DNA from 3 places in the Rossellomorea sp. NPDC071047 genome. Region 2 is predicted to be linked to each of the others. Evidence: riboswitches for the same ligand, from Rfam matches in the RefSeq annotation. Region 2 holds a riboswitch; each other region holds the start of a gene.
The links. A riboswitch is a leader RNA that binds a small molecule or an ion and turns the genes downstream of it on or off. The one in region 2 is predicted to bind cyclic di-GMP.

Region 1 (8,085 bases), on a different contig from region 2:
GTAAATAAAGGCAGGAAGCTGATTCTCTCTTCCTGCCTTTTGGTTTATGAGGTCCGTCCCTCATCCCAGCCTTTGGTGGGGCGGTCGCTGGGGTAGCCGTTGGTTTGGCGGTAGTTTTTTCTTTGGGTTGTGAAGTCCCACCAGTTTTTGGTGGATGCCGGGTTGTTTGCGTGGTGAACGACGCACCTGAGGGAGTCTTCCACGCATGGGTCCATCCAGACGCCTTACTTCTTTTCTAGGTCTATAATGAGATCTTCCCCTTTTTCATCCTTAATGTCTTCGTAGGTATGAAAACCAAGGTCTTCAACAACATTATGCGCCATATTCGGTCCGATCGACGGAATTCGTTGGAAAATGGACATGCCGACTAAGTACCGGGCTCTAGTCATAGAGATGTTTAGTTTTTCACTTAACACATCGGGAGACAGTTCGAAGATGTCTCCCAGTCTGATCTTCTCTTTACGAAGTGCCGATCTTTCCTCGTCGGTTAGTGGCAATTTAGGACTCTTTCTACTCACTCTCAATCTCCCCCTTTAACCCTTAAAGGATTGTTGTCGAACCAAATGAAAGTCTTCCGTCACTGGACGGTAGGTTTTCTTCTTGACCAGCTTATGTTTATTCTTAATTGGAGTGTTGTTCACCAGTACCCCTACCTTTGTTTGCTGGATTTCCTTCACACCTTGCACAATCAACTGCATGGCGATGATGGCAATCATAAATGCCGCTAACGGAGCAATGACAATCCAGTACTTTCCGGTCATCAGGGAATCTTTGGTGGAACTGATCAGACCTGACCATTCAAATGTTCCTGATTTCGGAGGATCGGGTACCAGTCCTCCTGTGATGATCGTTCCCCCCAAGAACAGATGAAATAATCCCAGATGCACTAGAATGAGAAGCGTTTGGATAAACTGCTGTCCCCATATAATAAATAATCTAGGTGCCAAATGAGGGAATAGATGCGTCCACAGCAAATGTCGATTACTTCCCCCTAAGAGCTTCGCCGACAGAACAAAATCCTGTTTTCCTAATAACTTCAGTTCATTCCCTATTAACACCGTCGTTAACGGCAGCACAAGAATCGTCAAGACGACAGCTTCAAAAACGAGTCTTTCAAAGATGGAGTGATCCCATCCTAAAACGGGCAATCCCCAAAGAACAGGTCTTAATAGAAGATACGCAATAAGACTCAAAGGCAGGAAATGAATGGAATCCACCATCCGATCAAGCCAATTCTTCCTATTTTCTTTCAGATGAAAATGATAGGCTACTCCAAGATAGAATCCACCTATCACCCTTAGAGACGCGACAACCAGTGCAAAGAGGAGGGTATACTTTGCCCCGACAATCAGTTGGTCGAGGATGCTATACCCGAAGAAATCCGAGCCCAGGATCATCTCTCCGAATGGCTTATGTGGAGGGGCACTGATAATTCGTCCCTCATCGTTCTTCATAAACTGAATTTGTTTAATCGGCTCATCTTTCAGTATTGGATAAAGGAAACTGAGAGCAATCAAGAGAAAGATGACACTAAACCCGATAGCAAACTTCCCATTATGCATATGCTGCCACCAAAGCCGTCTAATAGTAGAAAGCCAGCTCCATATCTTCCATTCTCTCCACTTTATTTTATCCTTTTTATATTTGGTATGATCGACGCTTCCCTCCCGATTGATCCATAGATATACACCTTGATACACGACAAAAAAAGGCGTGTATATCATAATCAGTGAGATGGCTATGACCATTGGTCTGAAGTCCTGGACGATATAATACGTGATTCCTCTCATATTGAAAATCGTTTCAATGATGAATAAGCTAGAAAGCATCCCCCATATGATCAGCTTTCCATGATAAAACAGACTGGGAGAAATATTTTTCAATACGTGAGCAAAGAGAATTCTGCCTTTCGACATTCCTTTACTTTGGGCAAATTCAATATGTGGTTTAAGCATTTCTTCTTCTGTAATAAAAAGAAGAATTCGAAAGAAAGAGATCATGGGAATGATCGATAATGTGATGATTGGTGCAAGAAAGATCTTTTCTTCCCCATACTCCGTGAAATTCATCAGTTCCACGCCAAAATATTTAATTACATAGACAATGAGAAGCTGAAGCATAAACGCAAACATTAAGTCAGGCACCGTCTCAAAGAGGTTTAATACTTTCTTTAGAGAAGACGTAACCCATTGGGGCAAAAACACTGTGAAAATGGTAAGGATGAAGGCTATTCCCAGGCCTAAGCCCAATGCTCCAGCGATAATCTGTAAAGAATACAGATAAGGTCCCCAAAGCATGTCCAGAAAATCGACGGTTATCCCTTTATAGGAATAGCTCCAATTTTCCCCGTCCATAAATACAAAAACAAACTTAAAAAACTCTTCCAAGAACCCGACAAAATTATACAGACCCTTCTCCTTAAATACTTCAGGAGCAATACTCACGGCTAAAATACCGATTAATCCGAGAATATAATAGAACATAAATTTCAGCGGAAATGTGAGAAGCCTCATACCCTGATCCCCTTTTTTTCTCTTTTTCCTCAGTTTAATGGAAATGTTAAATATTTTCAATTTTATTTTAATTCGGACAATCTCGCAGCAGATGTCCACGAAAAAAGGTGACTCCTACATTTCAGAGTCACCCTTCTCATTTAAGCTAATAATCGACTCGGCCTTCCCAGATAATAGCCTTGCCCGATTGTAATCCCAATATCCTTTGCCACTTGCATATCCTGTTTGGTTTCAATGCCTTCTAACACAATTAGCGTATCCTTACCATAGAATTGATTAAAAAAGGAAAGGAATCGTTTTTTCTTATCGTCTTGAGCCAGATTCAAAGCAAAATAGCGATCCAGCTTAATGATTTCAGGTTCATATTCAATGGATTTCTTGATGGAGGAAGTCCCTTGACCAAAATCATCAATCGCATACCAAACACCATATTGCTTAAGTTCTTTGAGAGACTCTTTTAATAGTGGGTTCTGCCACAGCTCTTCAGCACTCGATTCATTAATCTCCAGCACAAGCCGCCCCTTTATATCAGGGTGTTTCTTCATGAGATCATAAAAATAGGTATGAAAGCTTGGGTGAAGAATCGTCGTGATATAAATATTAAGAAATAACTTACAGTTTTTCAGTCCATTCTTTGAAAAGCTTTCAAGAGCTTTTGAAATGGATAACGTATCAAGCTTATACAAGATATTCGCTTTCATCGCAGACTGAAAAACACTTTCGGGATTTTCGTTATACTTGTTTCGTAACAGGCCCTCATATGCATAGAGGGTTTGATGCTCGCCCATTTCATATAAGGGCTGAAAATCATGATAAATATAGTCGTTTTGAAAAATAGTAAAGATATTCATAGGACCCCTATACTCTCTATAGTTTATAAAAAAACCACACAAAAACGTATTCCTACGTTCGTATGTGGCCGGTTGCGCTACTAGCTCCCCTAAATGTAAGCGCCCATCTATCATTTAGGTTCAAAGCTCCCATTCGAATTGTCAGTATATGATTTTTATCTCACAAGAAAAATATACCACAAACATAGTACTTATGGTTTATTTTTTAATTGATTATTAGAAAATTCTCAAAAATAATTATCTTGATACATAAGAATTCCCCTTTACCCAGAACCTCCACGGATAATCCCTGGCTTCACCAGTATTATCAATCCCGATTCGTTTTCCCTCCACGATGTCTTCAGGCCGGTATCCCTTTGAGATGATGAGAGGGGGTTCCAGGAAGCTGCCCCCGTAATCCTCCATGGTTATGCCTAATGCTTTTGTCAGCTTTCCCGGACCATTTGTCCAATTTTTTTTCACATGACCCGACCTTCTTCTTTCCATTAGCTCCAAGCCGTCAAGGGGTTCGACCGCTCTAATGAGAATCGCTTCGGGTTTTTCTTTTTCCCCGCTCACTACATTGACCAGGCAGTGAGTATGCATAACATATGTATAGATCCTGCCGGCTTCATGAAACATGACTTCCGTCCGCTTCGTCCGTCTATTTCCATAGCTGTGAGCCGCTCGATCTTTTGGCCCTAAATACGCTTCCGTTTCCACTATATAACCTGAAGCTGTTCCCTCCTCCGTCTCTTTCACTAACAAACATCCCAACAACGACTTAGCAAGTTCCAAAGTGGGCTGTTGGTAAAACGAAAGAGGCATAGGGGTATCATTCATGACTGTCACTTCCTTCAACCAAATAATTCGTACGCATATGTATGGTATACCCCATAAGTTTGATGCTTAAATAATATTCTAATAAGAAAAAAGGTTTATGTCTTATTTCATCAGTCCATAAAGCAAATCTAAAGGTATCGCTTCCACTTTCCTTCCATTCCTGCCCGTTGTGGTTTCCGCTTTACAGAGAGAGTTCCATATGGCTTCTTCTACGCAATCGACTGTCATTTCAAATAATGTAGAGATGATCGGTCCGTCTTCTTTAATGAAACTGTAAGGAATCGTGTTATCACTCGAAGGCTGATGTGGAATGCGATGTGCAGTAGAAAACGCAAGAACAACATCACCACTCCCATGGGCTGCATACGAACCAGTTCTTGAAAGGCCGAATGAAGCACGCTTCGCCAATCGTTTAAGCTGCCTTTCATTTAGAGGTGCATCCGTCGCCAGGATGATCATGATTGATCCATCTGGCGTATTTTGATCCTCCCCTATGTTAGGAATGGGAAGCCTTAGATCTCTCTTCTGACCGAAATTCGTTAATACGAGGGCTCCCACCGTATACTTCTCATCACCAAAGGCATACTCCCTGGAACTCGTTCCTATACCACCTTTATACCCTAAGCAAAGCATTCCCGTTCCCGCTCCTATGCACCCTTCATCGACGGGTCCCGAATGTGCGTGAAGAATGGCTTCCCTGGCATCCCCAGCCTTTACATGCAGGCCGCGGATATCATTAAGAAACCCATCATTGCATTCTCCTACAACTACATTTACTGTGCCAGTTGTGTCGCCAATTTCAGGTGTTTCATCCAGCATATATTGAACCGTCCCTTTTAACACATCCCCAACGGAAAGAGTATTCGTCAAGAGAATCGGACTTTCAAGGACACCAAGTTCCTCCATTTGAATCGTCCCGACTGTTTTTCCAAAGCCATTGATTACATGGCAACCCGCCCATACTTTATCACGATACAGATTGCCCCCATGAGGTAAAATCGCCGTTACTCCTGTTCGTACCACGGTACCTTCATGCTCATAGTGAAGGGTTTTATGTCCGACCTTCACTCCCTCAATATCGGTAATGCTGTTATACTTCCCACTTGAATAAGAACCGATACTGCCTCCCATTTCCCGTAATCTCTTTCTTTCCATTGATGGAAAACCCCCTTTTTCTCTTATCAATACTATTCTGGTCAAAATCACAAAACCCTCTTTAACAGTGAAGCAAAACCTATTTTTAACAGGATAAAGAGCATCTGGAGAGTACATATTAAAGACTGTTAAATGCTTGTAAAAGCCAACTAAAAATATTGGAGGACCTGACATGAAAAAACGATTTTTTTCCATTACAGCCTGCGCTGTCATCCCATTTATGCTGATGACTGCCTGTAACAATAACGATGCAAACGATAATCTGATGGACACACAAAACGTGAATTACGATCCTGTTACGTATGATAATAACGGCGGGGATCGGATGGATGGAATGCAAGGAAACCAAACGGCCCTTCACCGTTTCATGGCTCCTATAGACCCAAATGGGGGCTTACGCGAGTTCACTCACTTAGATCCCGGTGAGGAAAATGCTCCAGGTAATAAAGAAGCACGTCAGCCGAATCAGCCTGCACAAGAACCGAATACAGCACAGCCGGAACCACCAGCAGAGGGTCAGCCCAAACAGGATGCACAGGCACCAGATGCAAGTGGATTTGTAAAGCAGGTAGTGGATTTAACCAACCAGGAACGTAAGAAGAATGGACTTGGTGCCTTGAAGATGGATGGAGAGTTAGCGAATGTGGCAGAGATGAAATCAGAGGACATGAAGGAAAATGACTATTTCTCTCATACATCCCCAACGTATGGATCTCCTTTTGAAATGATGGAAAACTTCGGGGTGGATTACTCCACGGCAGCTGAGAACATTGCCGTTGGACAAAAAACGCCTGAATCTGTCGTCAATGCATGGATGAACAGTCCCGGACACCGCAAAAATATCTTAAACAAACAAGTCACTCATATTGGCGTGGGAACGGCGAAGGATCCCAGCCAGGGAATATATTGGACGCAGATGTTCATCGCGAAATAAAGGCTAAGACCGGTCACCTAAGACCGGTCTTTTTCTATTACATAACCCGCACGGACTCGGCCTCTGGTCTGATTCAAAAATAATCCCATGGCTCATTGTGATGAAGCGGCAGCTGCATTAAAATAAAACTATAAAATGGAAAAACAAGCCAAAGTGAGGGATTTTAATGAAAAATGCTTTTGCCGTGATCATTGCACTGCTTGCACTTGGAACGCTATACGTCATCCTGAATGACAATACATCGCTATTTGCCAAAGAAAGTCAATCTGGGGAACGGGTCGGGGTAACGAATAAAATCGATCACATCGATCTTAAAATGGAAGGCAGCGACACTAAAGTCATTCCCACGGATCAGAATGAAGTTAAGGTTGAGATTGAAGGAAAAGGAGCGCTGACTTTAGCTAAAAAAAGTGACACCATTGAAGTCGCTGTAAAGCATAAATGGTATGAATGGATAGGATTCAACCGCAAATCAAACGTAATCGTGTACATTCCAAAAGAATATGATCGAAGCATGGAAATCGAGATTGGTTCCGGTAACCTGCAATTTGCAGGAAAATCCGAATCGAATCGAATGAAGCTGGATGAGTTATCCGTTGAAATGGGTTCCGGAAACATGACTCTTGAAAATTTTGAGACGAATGTATTCGAGCATGATGGTTCTTCAGGAGACTTGGTCGTGACTGCTCTCTCCACAAAACAAGGGAATGTGGATATCAGCTCTGGGGATGTAGAATTGTCGAAGTATGAAGGTCCACTGGAAGGTGACCTGTCTTCCGGAGAATTAACGGTCGAGATGAAAACTCTTAGTGGTGATATGAATTTTGATGTAAGCTCTGGAGGGGTCAACCTGGACCTGCCGGAAGACGCAAGCTTCACACTGAATGGAAAAGCAAGCAGCGGAGACATCTCCTGCAACCTTCCATTAAAGAATCAGAAGATAGAAGATGGCGATCTTTCAGGTGTGGCCGGGTCTGGTAAATACACCATCGATATTTCGGTTTCGAGTGGGAATGTGGATATTTATTAAGGAAAAGAGTGTCAGGCTTGGCCTGACACTCTTTCTCTTATTTATGGTGAAAGGGGCATTTGCCCTCGATCGGTTCCACGTCGTCTCCAATGAAGTATTGCTTCCATTCACGGTGTTCAGGGTCCCCGTAATGACTGATATTCGGATGCTTCGGTAAGCCGTCCCACTTCTCGACCCGCTCCCTTACTTTCTCACGGGACATAATGCCACCTTTTGACGTTCCTTCCAACCCTTCAAAGATCCTTCTCGGCTGAAATCCTAATACCAAGCTATTCCCAAGGTCTCTCGTCTTTCGCTGCTTATAAGCAGGAGCATTCCCAAACACGAAAAACGGCTCCCCGGCAAACGAAAACGCCCACAAATGATGATCCGGATCCTCCGGATAACCCTCCGGCCAAGCCTCCTCATCCTCATCATGAAGAAACTGAAGAATCTTCCAGAAATACTCCCGGTAATGAGGGACGGACCTCTCCTCATCCTCCGGTTCAACAAATAAGAAGAATCCGTGACGAATCAGCCGCTCACCTTCTGGTACATCGAACAAGTCGATAAACTCTTGAATGGTTTGGGGCAGATGTTCCCAATTATCGTGACTTATATACGAGTAGCGAAGCTCCCCTTTTTTCTCTCCGGTCATACCGAAGTAACAAGGAAACGTTCGATCTGTAACAACTTTATGAAACATCTCATATTCATCGATCACCCATTGGGGGACAAGTTCAGGGTTTTTCATATCTTCTTTTGTCAGCAATAAGCTTTCGGCTGCCATTTCCTCCACCT
Region 2 (6,212 bases):
AAGGAATATATTACTCCCGGCTTATTGAATTTGTAAATTATTAAAAATCTCTAAATCTAGTCAAATAGGTTTATTTTTCTAACGAAAATAATCAAATGCTCTAAATATCTAACTGATTCGAATTATTTCGGCTGTTTTATTCAACGCAAAATTAATGATTGACAACTTTTAACACGTCTGAGTAAGATAATCCTTGAAATTGATCTGATAGTGGCAAGGGGGAGAAAACGTGAAAATCTCTAAACGACGATTAGAGGCTGAATTAAGCGAAGCCTTCATAAAAATGCAAAGAGAACTGATCGGCCGCGGTCCACAGGAAACCCGGACATACATCTTAGAGGACATGGTTATTGCAAGGTTCAAGGGCGTGTTAACGGTTGAAGAAAAACACCTTGTCGAACACGATAAAGGTAGAGTCCTCGTGAAACAAATGCGTCAGGTGTTGAGGGAAATGTACAGCCAAAACATCGAAGAGATAGTAGAACAGCATACAAAATGCAAAGTCCTTTCGAGCCATAGCGACATCAGTACGAAAATGGGAGAGCGTATGGAGGTATTCGTACTCGATAAGAATCTTGAAAAGCAGTTAGAAAATTAAACAACTCAATGTATATTTATTAGTAAATTCGAAAGTCTCCTATCCTTTTATTAATCTAAGAAGCCCTGAATCTATCGAGTCGCATACTCAAAGATTCAGGGCATTTAAGATTGTTATCCTGACACCTGTGGGGAGTTCCCGTCCCTTGCGATCCTTGCAGGCTACCTTCACATATTCCTCCGTCAAACCATTACATTCCAGGACTTCTTCCATTGACTCCAAGACAGAGTGGAGACGGTTCCGTCTTAACCTTTCCCTTACGACCGTCCCCGGGTTACATTTAAAGAGCCTATTTAACCATAGTTGTTCGGAACAGACTCTTTATATTCTCAAATAAGTAACCCAGAACCCACTACCTACACTTACTCTTTATTTGTAGTAAGGTTTTCTAACTTGTTAATGGTTTGATCAATTTCATTTTTAGATTCTGTCACAATTCTTTGTAAGTCTTCTGAAATTTGATTAACCTTTATTAGTTCATTTGTAATATTTTCAATGTTAGCATTAACCTCTTTAATGGCATTATCAGCACTCACAGAGAGCTTCCTAACTTCCTGGGCTACTACATTGAATCCCCTTCCGTGTTCGCCCGCTCTGGCTGCTTCAATCGCCGCATTTAAAGAAAGCAAGTTGGTTTGAGAAGATATATTTTTTATCGATTTTGACGTTTCATCAATTAATTTAATTTGTTCCCTTAAAGACTCTAATGCTTCTACTTTTTCATTGGAATTGGCCATGACTGAGTTTACTAGATTATTCGGCATGCTCTTTAATTTGGAAATGATCTCTATCGTTGTATTTTCCCTTTTTGTAATATCTGTGGCAATCTTCAGGACTCCTTGTACAGACCCATTTCCATCTAAAATAGGAATATATGTTGCTTCCAGCCAAAGTTTGTTCCCCTGTTTATCAACTCTTTCAATTTTTTCTTGAGATTTTTTCCCTTTCCGGAGGTTGTCCCACAACTCTGTATATTCTTTGCTTTGGCTATATTCCATCGTGCAGAACTGTTTGTGATCCATCCCCTGCATTTCATGTACCCGGTAATTCATTGCATCAGCGAAGTTATCATTTACCCAAATTACCTTTCTGTCTAAGGAGAACTCTATCATAGCCAAATTTGTTTCAAGAGCTAATAGAACATCCTTTATATCTAAAACTTGGGTGCTTGCCTTACTAGTTAATTGGCTCATATACGTATCCCCTTCTTTAGAACATTTGCTTATGTACTCCATTATTCATTCATCTTTAGGTTTCTGGGCATAGAAAGTAACGTTCTATAATAAAAAAAGCTAATCAAACAGTAAAGTTCAATTAGCCGGTTGCGCTAGTTGCTCCCCGATTATCCAAGCGCCCACATACAGATAACCATTCATCGCATCTAAATTAATATATTATATATATCGACACATTCAAAAATATATTTAGACTACAAATAAGTGAAGAAATAGATTGATGGTAATTATGGATGCAGTGGGGACCGTTCCGTCTCTATCATATTCCCGAAAAGTAGTGTAAGAACCGTCCCCGGTTTGCGCCAAACTTGCCTCTTTTCCGGACAGTCTTGAATCCTAACCGTTCATAAAGTTTTATGGCTCCCGGATTGTTTTGATTCACGTGGAGAGTGGCGGATTTCATTCCATCTTGTCGGAGGTCTTCTAAGCATTTGCAACTCAATACAGCAGCGATCCCTTTTCCCCGCCACTCCGGAATCACACCCATTTGAATGATATACCCGATTGGTTGGTCATTAACATTCTATTTGACAAATAACAAACGTTTTTATATTATGTTTATAAAATAACAAACACATTTAAATTTCGTTTATATAATAACTTCATTGAAGATAAAAGAATAGGACGTGTTAAGGAATGGAGCTTTCCAACTCGTTTTGGAGTGCCTCTTTGGAAGAAATGAAAAGAGGTTTTATAGAAGAAGAAGATTCCCTTATTTGTCTTATGTGCGGAGAGGTCATTGAAAAAGGCATGGTCTATCCTTACGAAGATAAATTTTACCTCGCTGAAAAATATATGGGTGTTCATATTGAACGTACCCACCTATCCGTATTCGATTATTTAATTGGAATGGATAAAAAACTCACGGGTCTTACCGATCACCAAAAACGTTTATTGACCCTCTTTTATCAAGGAAAAAATGACAAAGAAATCAAGGAAGAATTGGATATCGGAAGTGCGTCCACTATCCGGCATCACCGGTTTGCTTTAAAAGAAAAGGAGCGTCAGGCCAAGACCTTCCTGACCATGATGGAATTGCTGAAAGAAAAAGACGAAAATGCCCCGACGTTTGTCCCTGTTCATAAGACAGCCACCATGGTGGACGAACGGTACAATATTACACAGACCGAACAGGATCAAATCGTTAAGAAGTACTTCTCTGACGGGGCATTGACGAAATTTCCCCCAAAGGAAAAGCAAAGGCTGGTCATTCTTCGTGAGATTTCGAAACAGTTGAAGAAAGACGATATGTACGATGAAAAAGAATTAAATCATGTATTAAAAGACATTTATGACGATTATGTACTTATCAGAAGATATCTCATTGAATATGGGTTTATAGACCGTAAATCCGACGGAAGCAAGTACTGGTTAAAGAAGTAAAGAACTAACAGGAGGTCTAATCATGGATCGTAAAAGAGAGTTAAAACAACAGTATAAAGAAACACCGGTTGAAGCAGGTGTCTTTCAAATCTTAAATCAGCAAAACAATAAAATCTATATCGGAAGCACGAAAAACTTGAAGACCCTGAACGGGATCAAGTTCATGCTTGAAAACAATGGATTCACCACCAGCAAAGGGTTACAAACCGAATGGATCCAGTACGGGAAAGACGCTTTTACATTCGAGCTATTGGAAAAACTGAAAAAGAATGATGATCCATTTGTGACTGAAAAAGAAGCCCTGGAGGAGTTGGAGGAAAAGTGGTTGGAGAAACTGCAGCCATATGGAGAACGAGGGTATAATCAGAAGTAGGTAAGGTGATCACCATACAATACCTCAGACTTTTTTTCTCTGAGCATTCACATCTCAAGTCAAAATATGGGCTTACCCAAATTCGGATAAGCCCTAAAACGGTTATGTGAATTACACTCCTACAAATATCCCTATGCTGTCACCATCAATCTCGACTGTCTTCATACTTCCTCTTTTCTCAAACACCACGCTCTTAATTAAGAGGCTACTTTGCAGTAAATCTTCGAATTGCTCCACAACATCTTTCATTGATTTATCAACATCCAGGACAAGATTCACACGCTCTTCCACAGCAAGATTCAATTCTTTTCTGTATTGCTGGACGGCGCGGATGAGCTCCCGGGCTTTCCCTTCTTTCCGCAGATCCTCTGTAATGGTTGTATCCAGGAAAACACTGAAGGTTGTGTTTGAAGCCATTTCCAACCCTTTATGTGTTTTTTGATGAACGATGAGATCATCTTTCTCGACCGAAACCTTTTCCCCGGTTGGAGACTCAAACTCAAGATACCCTTGTTCTACAACCCTGCTTGCTTCTTCATGATCTAACGATTGTAAATGTTTCTGCACAAGGCCCACGAGCTTACCGAGTTTCGGGCCGGCAGTCGGGAAGTTCAGCTTTAATTCATATTGCACGGAATCACCTGCTTGGTCCTGCAATTGTACATTCTTTACATTGATTTCATCTTGAATGATGTATTCATACTTCCTAAGTAATTCCGTATCATCCTTCGCTCCCACTACCGTAAGCCTGGATAGAGGCTGCTTTGTTTTGATATTCGTCATATTACGGGCAGATCGGGCAAGTTCGACTACTTGTAAGACGCGATCCATTTCCGTTTCCAATGCTGGATTGATGTCTTCTTGATTTACTTTAGGGAAATCGGACAGATGGACGCTCACATTGGTTAAGTTCATGTGGATATCTTCTGCGATAAACGGTGTAAATGGAGCCAGCAACCGGCTAACATTTACTAATACCTTATTTAAAGTATGGTAAGCAGCCAGTTTATCTTCATTCAGCCCTTCGCTCCAGAAGCGTTCACGTGATCTGCGGATATACCAATTGCTGACTTGATCCACCAGGATGGATAGTTCCCTTGCCCCAGCGGTAAAATCATAATGATCCAGATGGTCCGTTACGTTTTCAATGACCGAATTCAATCGGGATAACACCCATTTATCGAGAAGAGATGGATTACCATGCCCGTGTTGATCAGGGTCGAACCCATCGATCACTGCATACAGGGTGTAAAAGGAATGAACGTTATTCAGCGTGTCGACCAGTTTCGATTTTGCCTGGCTGACGACGTTTTCTGAGAAGCGTTTGTTATTCCAAGGAGCACTATCTGCAAGCAACGCCCATCTGAGAGCATCTGCCCCAAACTTTTCAACGAGATCCATTGGATTGATGACATTCCCTTTGCTTTTAGACATTTTACGTCCGTCTTCATCCAGTATGTGCCCGAGTGATAACACACGCTTATATGGGGCTTTCCCTGTGAAGAGAGAGGAAACCGTCAACAGGCTGTAGAACCAGCCCCTCGTTTGGTCCACGCCTTCGGCAATCACATCTGCCGGGAATTGTTGTTTGAATAGCTCTTCATTCTCAAATGGATAATGATATTGTGCAAACGGCATCGAACCACTGTCAAACCAGACATCGATGACTTCTTTCGTCCTGTTCATCTCATGTGTGCATGACGGACATTCCACGATTACTTCATCGACATATGGTTTATGAAGTTCTAGATTGTCCTTCCAACCCCTTATCGCATGTTCTTTTAGATCCTGAATGCTTCCCGGGACATACTGATGATCACATTCCCCGCAAACCCAAACGTTCAGTGGTGTTCCCCAATAACGGTTCCTTCCCAGGTTCCAATCCACCATATTTTCAAGGAATTTCCCAAATCTTCCTTCTTTCATATGATCCGGATACCACTCGACGGATTGATTGTTCTTTAAGATGGTCTCTTTGATGGCCGTTGTCTTGATGAACCATCCTTCCATTGCATAATAGAGGAGTGGTGAGTCACAGCGCCAGCAGTGTGGATAGCTGTGTTGATACTTCTCCTTGGAAAAGAGAAGATGGCTATCCGAGAGCATCTTGATGATCTTCACATCGCTGTCCTTAGTGAACTCTCCTGCAAGAGGCTCGAATTCGTTGGTATAACAGCCTTTTTCATCGACAATATTGACAAAGTCCAAGCCGCTTTCCTTGATTGCATGGTAATCATCTTCACCGTGAGCGGGAGCGAGATGAACAATCCCGGTTCCGCTGTCATCGGTCACAAACGATGCCGAAATTACTTCATGCCCGCGGTCAAGCTTGAGATTGTTGAACGGCGGCTGATACGAAACCCCTACAAATTCATGGCCCTTATGCTCACTGACCAACTCGAAGTCGTCTCCCAACACATCGTTCACAAGATTCTTTGCCAGGATATACGTCTCTTCACCCCGCTTGGCTTTCACGTAATCCACGTCTTCATGGACGGCGAGGGCCACATTGGCAGGAAGCGTCCAAGGTGTTGTCGTCCAGCCCAGAAAGTATTCATGCTCTTTTCCTTCCACCTTAAATTTAGCCGTCGCGGATAAATCCTTTACATCCTTATATCCTTGA
Region 3 (8,085 bases), on a different contig from region 2:
GTTTTGGGAAGAAGAGCTTCCTGATGGAGGTCCGTCCCTCAAATCATTAACGGAAAATTGGTTTCAGGGTGCGTTGAATGAGGTGATGGCTTCGGGTGGCTCGAGTGCGATGAAGAGAATTCAGAAGCTGAAGGAAAGTACGCTTACGTCTGAAGAGCTGGATGCGTACTTCGATGAAAAGCGTTGGAGTGAGTGGATTGCCGGTGAGGATGAGGAACTTCCGTTTTCGATCGGTCTGAGGATCTCTGAGCCGCTTGATGAGGATGAGTCGTGGGAGCTTGAGACGATCCTCAGAGACCGTAAGAAAACGAATCGCGTCATTTCACTGGCTGAAGATACAGTCCCCCCTTCCTGGAAAAAGCATCTGCCTGATGTATCTGAAGAACAGGAACGGTGGATGAAGATGATGCCGATCCTGCGCGATGTGGACGGTTCCCTCCGTACAGCCCTTGGTGAGCACGATGCCTGGGATTTCCTATCCGTATTAAGTGAGAAGCTCATCGACTTGGATATTGAAATCCTCCTCCCGTCCTGGTGGGAAGCGATGAAGGATGCCCAGGTGCTGGTCAAAGCCAAGCTTAAAAACACGGACACAAGCTATCGCCCTTCATTCGTAGGCTTGAATGCCATGCTTGATTTCGACTGGAGACTATCCATGAACGGCGTCAATCTGTCAGAGGATGACTTTAATCAGCTCGTCGATAATCAGCGCCGCTTGGTAAAGATCCGCGGTCAGTGGATGAAGCTTGATCCTGCCATGATTCGCCGTATTCAGCAAATGATGACGAAAGCGAAGCAGGAAGGGATCTCGATCCAGGATATGCTGGAGCAGGAACTTGTTCCCCGCGATTCCGATGAATCGGATATTGAGCCTGATGACGACGAGCATGATCCTTATAAATATGCCAAGATCCAGCTTGAACTCAATCGATCGATGAAAAAGATGATCCATCAGCTGACAAATGTGTCCTCGATTCCATTAACGGAAACACCTGACGCGTTTATCGGCGAGCTCCGTCCTTATCAGCAGCTGGGGATGAGCTGGATGCTCTTTTTACGAAAATTCGGCTTTGGCGCTTGTCTTGCTGATGATATGGGACTTGGAAAAACGGTACAGCTGATTACGTACCTGCAGCATGTAAAAGAAACCGAGAAACCGAAAACACCTTCCCTGATCGTTGCCCCTACCTCCGTTCTCGGAAACTGGCAGCGTGAGTTGGAGAAATTTGCTCCGGACTTGTTGGTTCACCTTCATTATGGACCGACCCGGACGAAAGGCGAACAATTTGCCAAGGAGATCAAAGGCGTAGATGTGGTCCTCACCTCTTACGGCTTGTCCCACATCGACTTTGAAGAATTATCTGAAGTCGTCTGGACTTCGATTTCCCTTGATGAGGCGCAAAATATCAAGAATGCCAATACGAAACAATCACGTGCGATCCGTAAACTCAGCGGGAAGCATCATATTGCGCTGACCGGGACCCCGATGGAGAATCGGTTGTCCGAACTATGGTCGATCTTTGATTTCCTTAACCACGGGTACCTTGGTGGATTCACGCAGTATCAGAAAAACTATATTGCGCCGATTGAAAAGGATGAATCCGAAGAAAAGGTCAAAGAGCTTCAGGCAAAAATCAAGCCGTTCCTATTGCGTCGAACGAAGAAAGATCCAGAAGTGGAATTGAATCTGCCTGAAAAGCTGGAGCAGAAAGAGTATTGTCACCTGACCACTGAGCAGGCGGCATTATATGAGCAGCTGGTGAAAGATACTCTAGCTAAAATTGAAACACTGAGTGGATTTGAGCGAAAAGGATTAATCCTGCAAATGCTCAATCAACTGAAGCAGCTATGTAACCACCCTGCTCTTTATTTAAAAGAACCGGATCCAAAATCGATCCTCTCCCGCTCTGAGAAAATGCAGAAGCTGAAGGACATCGTGGAAACCGCTCTCGAGTCTGGCGAAGCATGCCTGATATTCACTCAATATATTTCAATGGGTGAAATGATCCAGGAAGTGATGAAAGAAGAATTCAACGTCGATGTCCCATTCCTGAACGGTAGCATGGCAAAAGGAAAACGCGATGAGCTCGTGGAAAAATTCCAGAATGGTGATTTCCCAGTATTCCTATTGTCACTGAAAGCAGGCGGAACCGGATTGAACCTGACCGCAGCCAACCACGTCGTCCACTACGATCGCTGGTGGAACCCTGCGGTAGAAAATCAGGCGACCGACCGGGCTTATCGGATCGGACAACAGCGATTCGTCCATGTTCATAAGCTTGTCTCTTCAGGTACACTGGAGGAAAAAATAGATGCCATGCTGACGAAAAAGCAGGCATTGAATGACGAAATCATCCGCAGTGATCAATGGGTTACGGAATTGTCAGATCAGGAATTGGAGTCGTTGTTGGTGTTGGAATAGTTGTATTGATTTTAATCGTTATATTTGCCTCTTACCTCATGATGGTAGGAGGCTTCTTTATTCCTGTTGGGGCTATTCCAATCGTACTCTTGAAAATCAAAAAAAACGCCGGCCTCCCAAAAGGAAACCGACTCTATATGAAGACAATAAGGGGAACGACTGCTTACTTGATTCACTGCTACACTTGTTTATTTCTAATGAGGTATGTTTGAGGCGTGTTGCGATGACCATTGGATTTTGAGACAGCTGCTTATAAGATTGGTTGGATTGTTCGTATGGAAAGAATTCTGGGTGAGGTTTTATTACTTATGACGAGGTCTTCAAGACTGGATTGGGGTATTCGTATCCTTGCTCTAGGGCTGTCACCCGTTGAGATAAATAGAAATTTTCCACGTTCGCTCTTGCTACTTTTTTGATGAGGTCTTCTGTTAATTTTTCCATTCTGTCAATTTTTTGTTCAAGATCTTGCAGTGTGGCCACAACTCCATCTCCCTTTAAAAAATATTAAAATGGTAATTCGATTGGCTCTTTCTTGCTTGGCTCGGGGCCATCCGCCGCAGTTTCCCTTCTGCTGTCCATGAACCGGACATTTTCAGCGACGACTTCGGTTACATACGTCCGTTTTCCCTGATCATTATCATAATAGCGGGTTTGAATGCGACCGGTCACTCCAACGACAGATCCCTTCCGGCAGTATTTCTCCATATTGTCTGCAGCCCGGTTCCATACGGTGCAGAGCACAAAGTCTGTATCAATTTGGCCTTTTTGATTCTTGTAGTTACGATTCACAGCTATCGTAGCGTTAAGTATCGATTTCCCTTCCAATGTTTTTCTTGTTTCAGGATCCTTGGTAAGCCTTCCAACGAGGGTCACTTGGTTGATCAATGAATTCTTTCCTCCTTTCTCTTAAGCTGCTTTCATCTTACAATCTTCTGTCTCATCCTGTAAAATCGTGAATTTCCGAAATTCGAGGCAAAAATGGCTTGAATTTCGGAAATTCGCCTAGGGAGATTTTCAACTTTTCTCTCAAAATCAGGTTCAAAATCACAAAATTGCATCTTTCGTCCTTTTTTTTCATCGGGGAATTTGTTAGGGAAACAATTCCTACTATGATATAATTTTATAAAACCTTTAAATGGGAGATGTTCGTTCATGAAAACCTTTAAAGTTATTTCACTGCAAGTAGTGGAGAACGATGAACTGCATGACTTTGAGATAGTGGACGGTCTGATTATTAATAAAGAGGATGGACAGAGTACGTGGCTTGTCGAAACATATTTGTCCAATGAATATATCGAGTTCTTTCAAGAGGCTCAGCAAAGCAAGGAAGATTTGGAAATCCAGGTCGTGATTTCCCATAAAGCCAATGATCCTGCTGCTTTCATGACTACAATCCGTTGTATTAAAGAGATGGATGAGCATATCAGTATTATGTTTGAGGGTAAATTGAAGAAACAGCGGAATGAATATGCAGAATTACTCCTTGATGACTTAGTGCAAAAAGGATATTCGGGGGAAGAACTCATCCGGGAATTCCGTGAGAAAATGGTATCGAAGCCAAGGATTCCAGCAACGGCAAAACCGAGCGTCTAATTGTGCGAAATTATGTAATATCCGTATGAGTCATTATGATATAATTGTATTTAATATTGTGACTTCTTAATTGAAGTTCTTAGGTAGGTGTTCTCTTGTGATTGGAGAAAGAGTAAAGAAATACAGACAAGAAAAACGCATGTCCATGACAGAGCTTGCTGATAAAGCCGGTGTTGCAAAGTCTTATTTGAGTTCAATAGAGCGTAACCTTCAACAAAACCCTTCTATTCAATTCCTTGAGAAAGTTTCAGCTGCTTTAGGGATTCCGATGGATGCTCTTTTACACGATCTACCAGATGATCAAAATATCGATCATGAGTGGCTTAAGATTGCAGAAGAAGCTATGGATTCCGGTATTACAAAAGAGCAGTTCCGTGAGTTCATTGAGTTTAATAAGTGGAAATTAGGCAATAAATAAAGTCTTGCGAGGGATTCGCAAGACTTTATTTAATTAAATCACTTTATACTCTGATTTCACTTCCTGGGGATGGTTTTGAAGAAATTCTCTGATTTCTGATTTAGAAATTCCGGCGTCTAAGGCTTGTTTAATTAGTTCCATCCATTCAAGATCAAGTTCACGATTTGTCAATATAAATACCCTCCCAAAATACATGTATGTATTCCAGGCAATCCAGCCATCATAGTTATCAAATAAACACACCTTCTTCATCAATATTTTCTTTTCATTATATTCATGATATTTATGAAGATATGCCTACTTTCCCACCTTAGATCTGTGACTTTGCGTCCTTATTTTTCAATAAGTTTGCCTTTATCTGACTCTTCCCTTCGAACTAATTCGATTATACTAATAAACTTTCAGGGTATTTGTTGTTTTTTGTCAATTCTGTTAATTTAATTTACACTTTTTTCCTACACATTCGACTATAATCTGACATTTACAAAAATATAACTATGTTGCGATTAATAAATCGTGTAAAAGCATGTTGATCTTTGTCGAAAAACTACGAATTCATGCTATTTTTATATGCCTCTAACTTCCTTTTAAGAGGAAGGACTTTATCATTAATATTTTGGTAATTACTAGAATCATAGAATGGCTGATCGGATAAGTCAAATTTACAGGTAGGACAAACCCATTCTCCCGTTTCAGTGCTACTATAAGATGGTCTTGTACATCGTCTACATATTTTTTTGTACATGGGGTCACCTCTTCATTCAGGTTATGTTTCTTTATTCTTAGATAAACGTCTATTTACATATATTAGTGCTAATCCTGTTGTAGTTAATATAAAACCTACCGTTAATAGCAGGTAAAGGTTGGTTGCAGTGTTAGGTAGTTTTGGGCCTTGTGATGATATTGGCGAAGATTGGGTTTCATTTGTTCCCGTGTTTATCGGGGTGGGCTTATCATTACTGTCTGGTTGCTTTACCGGATCATTAGAATCCTCTGGAGGCGTAGTCGTTGTAGTTTCAGATGCTACAATCACGATTTCAAAATATGCTGATGTTTGCTGAAATTCATTCCCTAATTCATATGGCATTTCAACCCGGAAAAATAAACTGTCAGTCGCACCTTTTTTTAATTGCTTTGGCTTAAACCCATTGAAATTCTTTAATTGATTATCATAGATTAAATTGGATTTATCTCCTTCAAACACCTTCAATTCCAATTCGTTAAATAGTTTCCTGTCAGATTGTTTATTATCGACGCGAATGGAGTAGTTAAAATTTTTCTCCCCGCCATTTTTAATCTTCAATTCCCTCTCTGCCCAATCACCCGGCTTCATGTTCGAAATATTAAATAAGAAATTTTCGTTAGGTATTAATATGATATCTACTTCATTTGCATACGTTTTATGATTCATTATTCCAGAGATAAAAAATAAGATTAATAACATTACGACGATTCTTTTTTGATTCATTTTTTTCATCTCCCAGAACCCACAAATTTGTTCTTTTTAAAGAACACCTTAACTCATTATAAGATTTCACTTGTAAAATGAAAATCTTCAAAAATATTGAAATACCCCTCAAAAAATGTAGTTATCGATACTTTCCTCTTTATTCCTTTAGAATTCACTTTATTTCGTACTTTATAAAATAAAAATTGTTCTATATAATGAATTAAATGAATTGTGAAGGAGTTATCGATATGGTAGGTGATAAGATTAAAGATCTTCGTGAACTAAAAGGGTTAACGATAAACGAGCTTGCTCATCATTCAAATGTTTCTAAATCATATATAAGTTCTATTGAAAGAGGAATTCAAAAGAATCCTTCCATTAAGGTTCTCAAAAAAATCGCTCTTACTTTAGATACTTCTTTAGAAAATATTCTTTCATCTGATAAGAGTAAAATTTTTTTAGATGAGGAATGGGTTGAACCACTAGAGAAGGCCATTCACCAGGGCTTAACGAAAGAGGAATTCCACGAATTTCTTTCTTTTTTTCAGTATAAAAGGAGGAAACATCATGAGTAGAAAGGTTTTTCTAATGTTGGGGATACTTATTTTATCTAGCGGGCTCTCTTTTGTCATATATTCATTCCTTCAGATGAAAAGTAACGATGCAGCGGAAAATGAAGCTCTGGAGAAAGCAAAAGCAAGTATTATGGAAAATTCTTCAGTACATAAGAGTTCAGAACCAATCACATCCTCTCAAACTTCAATTGATTACCACTTTGAAAAAGGGGATGTCATTGGGGTTTTACATATTCCAAGACTGGAAAGGGATGTAGCAATCATTGAAGGAACCGATGGGGAGGAACTAAAGAAAGGGGTAGGTCATTATTCATCAACGTCACTACCGGAACAGAAGGATCAAATATTTTTGGCCGGGCATAGGGATACGGTATTCAGAAATATTGGTGAACTCGAGCACGGAGATATACTTTCCATAGTTATGCCCATGGGAACCTTCTCCTATGAAATTTTTAAAACTTATATTGTAGATGAAAGTGACACGTCGGTTATTCGGGCAACCCGTCCCAAGGAAATTCTGACTCTTTCTACTTGCTATCCTTTTACCTTTATTGGTGCTTCATCCGAACGATATATTATTGAGGCTATAAGAATTCACTAAAAAGTTAACCTTTGGTGTGAAGATCAATCATTTTGTCTTCTAATCTCCTTAAAGAAACCCATTAGGAATTACATCTTCTCTTTTTTTGTGGGAGTATGATTCAAAAATTAAAACAGAGACAACACTAAGCTGCCTCTGTACGTTGAAATGACTACTCGTCCTTCTTATCCTGATCCTGCATATCCTTATCATCTTCTACAGCGTCTTCTTCAGGTGTGTTATTATCCTTCGCTGCATCTTTGTCGCCTTGCTCGTTTTTGTCCTCTGTCTCAGGGAGGTTTTCTTCACCCATGTCCCCGTTATCTTCGTTCATGCCATCATCTTCCGGCACTTCTTCTTCTGTTGGTGCCTCATCTTCCGGAGGTGGCTCCTGATTTGCGTTACATCCTACAAGAAGCATGGCAGCAAGTGCTGATCCACCAAGAATGGATAATAATTTTTTGCTCATGATGTATTACTCCTTTCTAACGTGTATGTTAGTTAATGTAAGACCGATACTTTGGTCTTTCGTTAGCATTCCCTGAAAATGAATTTACTTGCATATTGAGTGAAATTTTTTAGGCGAAATTGATTTTGAGCATGTGAAGAGGTATAACCAAAAAATGGGCTTGAAGTGAACGAATCACAACAAACCCAGTTTGCTCAATTTTTATTGTTTGTCTCCTAAAGCGAACATCATTTCTAATTCACAAGCGACTTCTCCATCAACCGTCGCCACGCCTTTTCCTTTACCGATCGGCCCTTTAAAACGGATCATTTCGACTTCAAGTTTCAGCTGGTCCCCCGGCTTTACTTGACGCTTGAAACGGCATTTATCAATACCAGTGAAGAAAGCCAATCGTCCGCGGTTATCCTCCACTTTCAACATCGCCACGGCTCCGACCTGAGCCAGTGCTTCAACAATTAATACACCAGGCATTACAGGGTAATCAGGGAAATGCCCATTGAAGAATTCCTCATTCGCCGTCACATTCTTAATCCCAACCGCTTTCTTACCTTCTTCCACCTCAAGGATTCTATCCACCA

Region 1: it holds a riboswitch for cyclic di-GMP, as region 2 does, so the genes downstream of both, ACQKFO_RS21985 (EAL domain-containing protein) here and ACQKFO_RS19435 (methyl-accepting chemotaxis protein) in region 2, are expected to answer to the same signal.
Region 3: it holds a riboswitch for cyclic di-GMP, as region 2 does, so the genes downstream of both, ACQKFO_RS15385 (anti-repressor SinI family protein) here and ACQKFO_RS19435 (methyl-accepting chemotaxis protein) in region 2, are expected to answer to the same signal.

The regions. Positions count from the first base shown of each region.
Region 1 covers NZ_JBNNJT010000009.1:12,653-20,737, reverse strand. Annotated here, with positions in the region: partial or broken gene ACQKFO_RS21995 (helix-hairpin-helix domain-containing protein) at 45-389, opposite strand; gene ACQKFO_RS21990 (ABC transporter permease subunit) at 534-2,513, opposite strand; gene ACQKFO_RS21985 (EAL domain-containing protein) at 2,654-3,364, opposite strand; cyclic di-GMP riboswitch class II at 3,422-3,502, opposite strand; gene ACQKFO_RS21980 (DNA-3-methyladenine glycosylase) at 3,602-4,186, opposite strand; gene ACQKFO_RS21975 (P1 family peptidase) at 4,289-5,341, opposite strand; gene ACQKFO_RS21970 (CAP domain-containing protein) at 5,514-6,275, shown strand; gene liaG (LiaG family protein) at 6,442-7,305, shown strand; gene ACQKFO_RS21960 (YqcI/YcgG family protein) at 7,343-8,074, opposite strand.
Region 2 covers NZ_JBNNJT010000006.1:194,332-200,543, forward strand. Annotated here, with positions in the region: gene ACQKFO_RS19430 (DUF2294 domain-containing protein) at 230-598, shown strand; gene ACQKFO_RS19435 (methyl-accepting chemotaxis protein) at 961-1,791, opposite strand; cyclic di-GMP riboswitch class II at 1,906-1,990, opposite strand; gene ACQKFO_RS19440 (GNAT family N-acetyltransferase) at 2,093-2,338, opposite strand; gene ACQKFO_RS19445 (DUF2087 domain-containing protein) at 2,470-3,216, shown strand; gene ACQKFO_RS19450 (GIY-YIG nuclease family protein) at 3,239-3,589, shown strand; gene ileS (isoleucine--tRNA ligase) at 3,701-6,212, opposite strand, start outside.
Region 3 covers NZ_JBNNJT010000004.1:230,458-238,542, forward strand. Annotated here, with positions in the region: gene ACQKFO_RS15360 (DEAD/DEAH box helicase) at 1-2,422, shown strand, start outside; gene ACQKFO_RS15365 (hypothetical protein) at 2,729-2,902, opposite strand; gene ACQKFO_RS15370 (single-stranded DNA-binding protein) at 2,927-3,307, opposite strand; gene ACQKFO_RS15375 (YwpF-like family protein) at 3,575-4,015, shown strand; gene ACQKFO_RS15380 (helix-turn-helix domain-containing protein) at 4,113-4,433, shown strand; gene ACQKFO_RS15385 (anti-repressor SinI family protein) at 4,467-4,604, opposite strand; cyclic di-GMP riboswitch class I at 4,638-4,796, opposite strand; gene ACQKFO_RS15390 (hypothetical protein) at 5,200-5,901, opposite strand; gene ACQKFO_RS15395 (helix-turn-helix domain-containing protein) at 6,132-6,458, shown strand; gene ACQKFO_RS15400 (class D sortase) at 6,451-7,059, shown strand; gene ACQKFO_RS15405 (hypothetical protein) at 7,211-7,507, opposite strand; gene fabZ (3-hydroxyacyl-ACP dehydratase FabZ) at 7,709-8,085, opposite strand, start outside.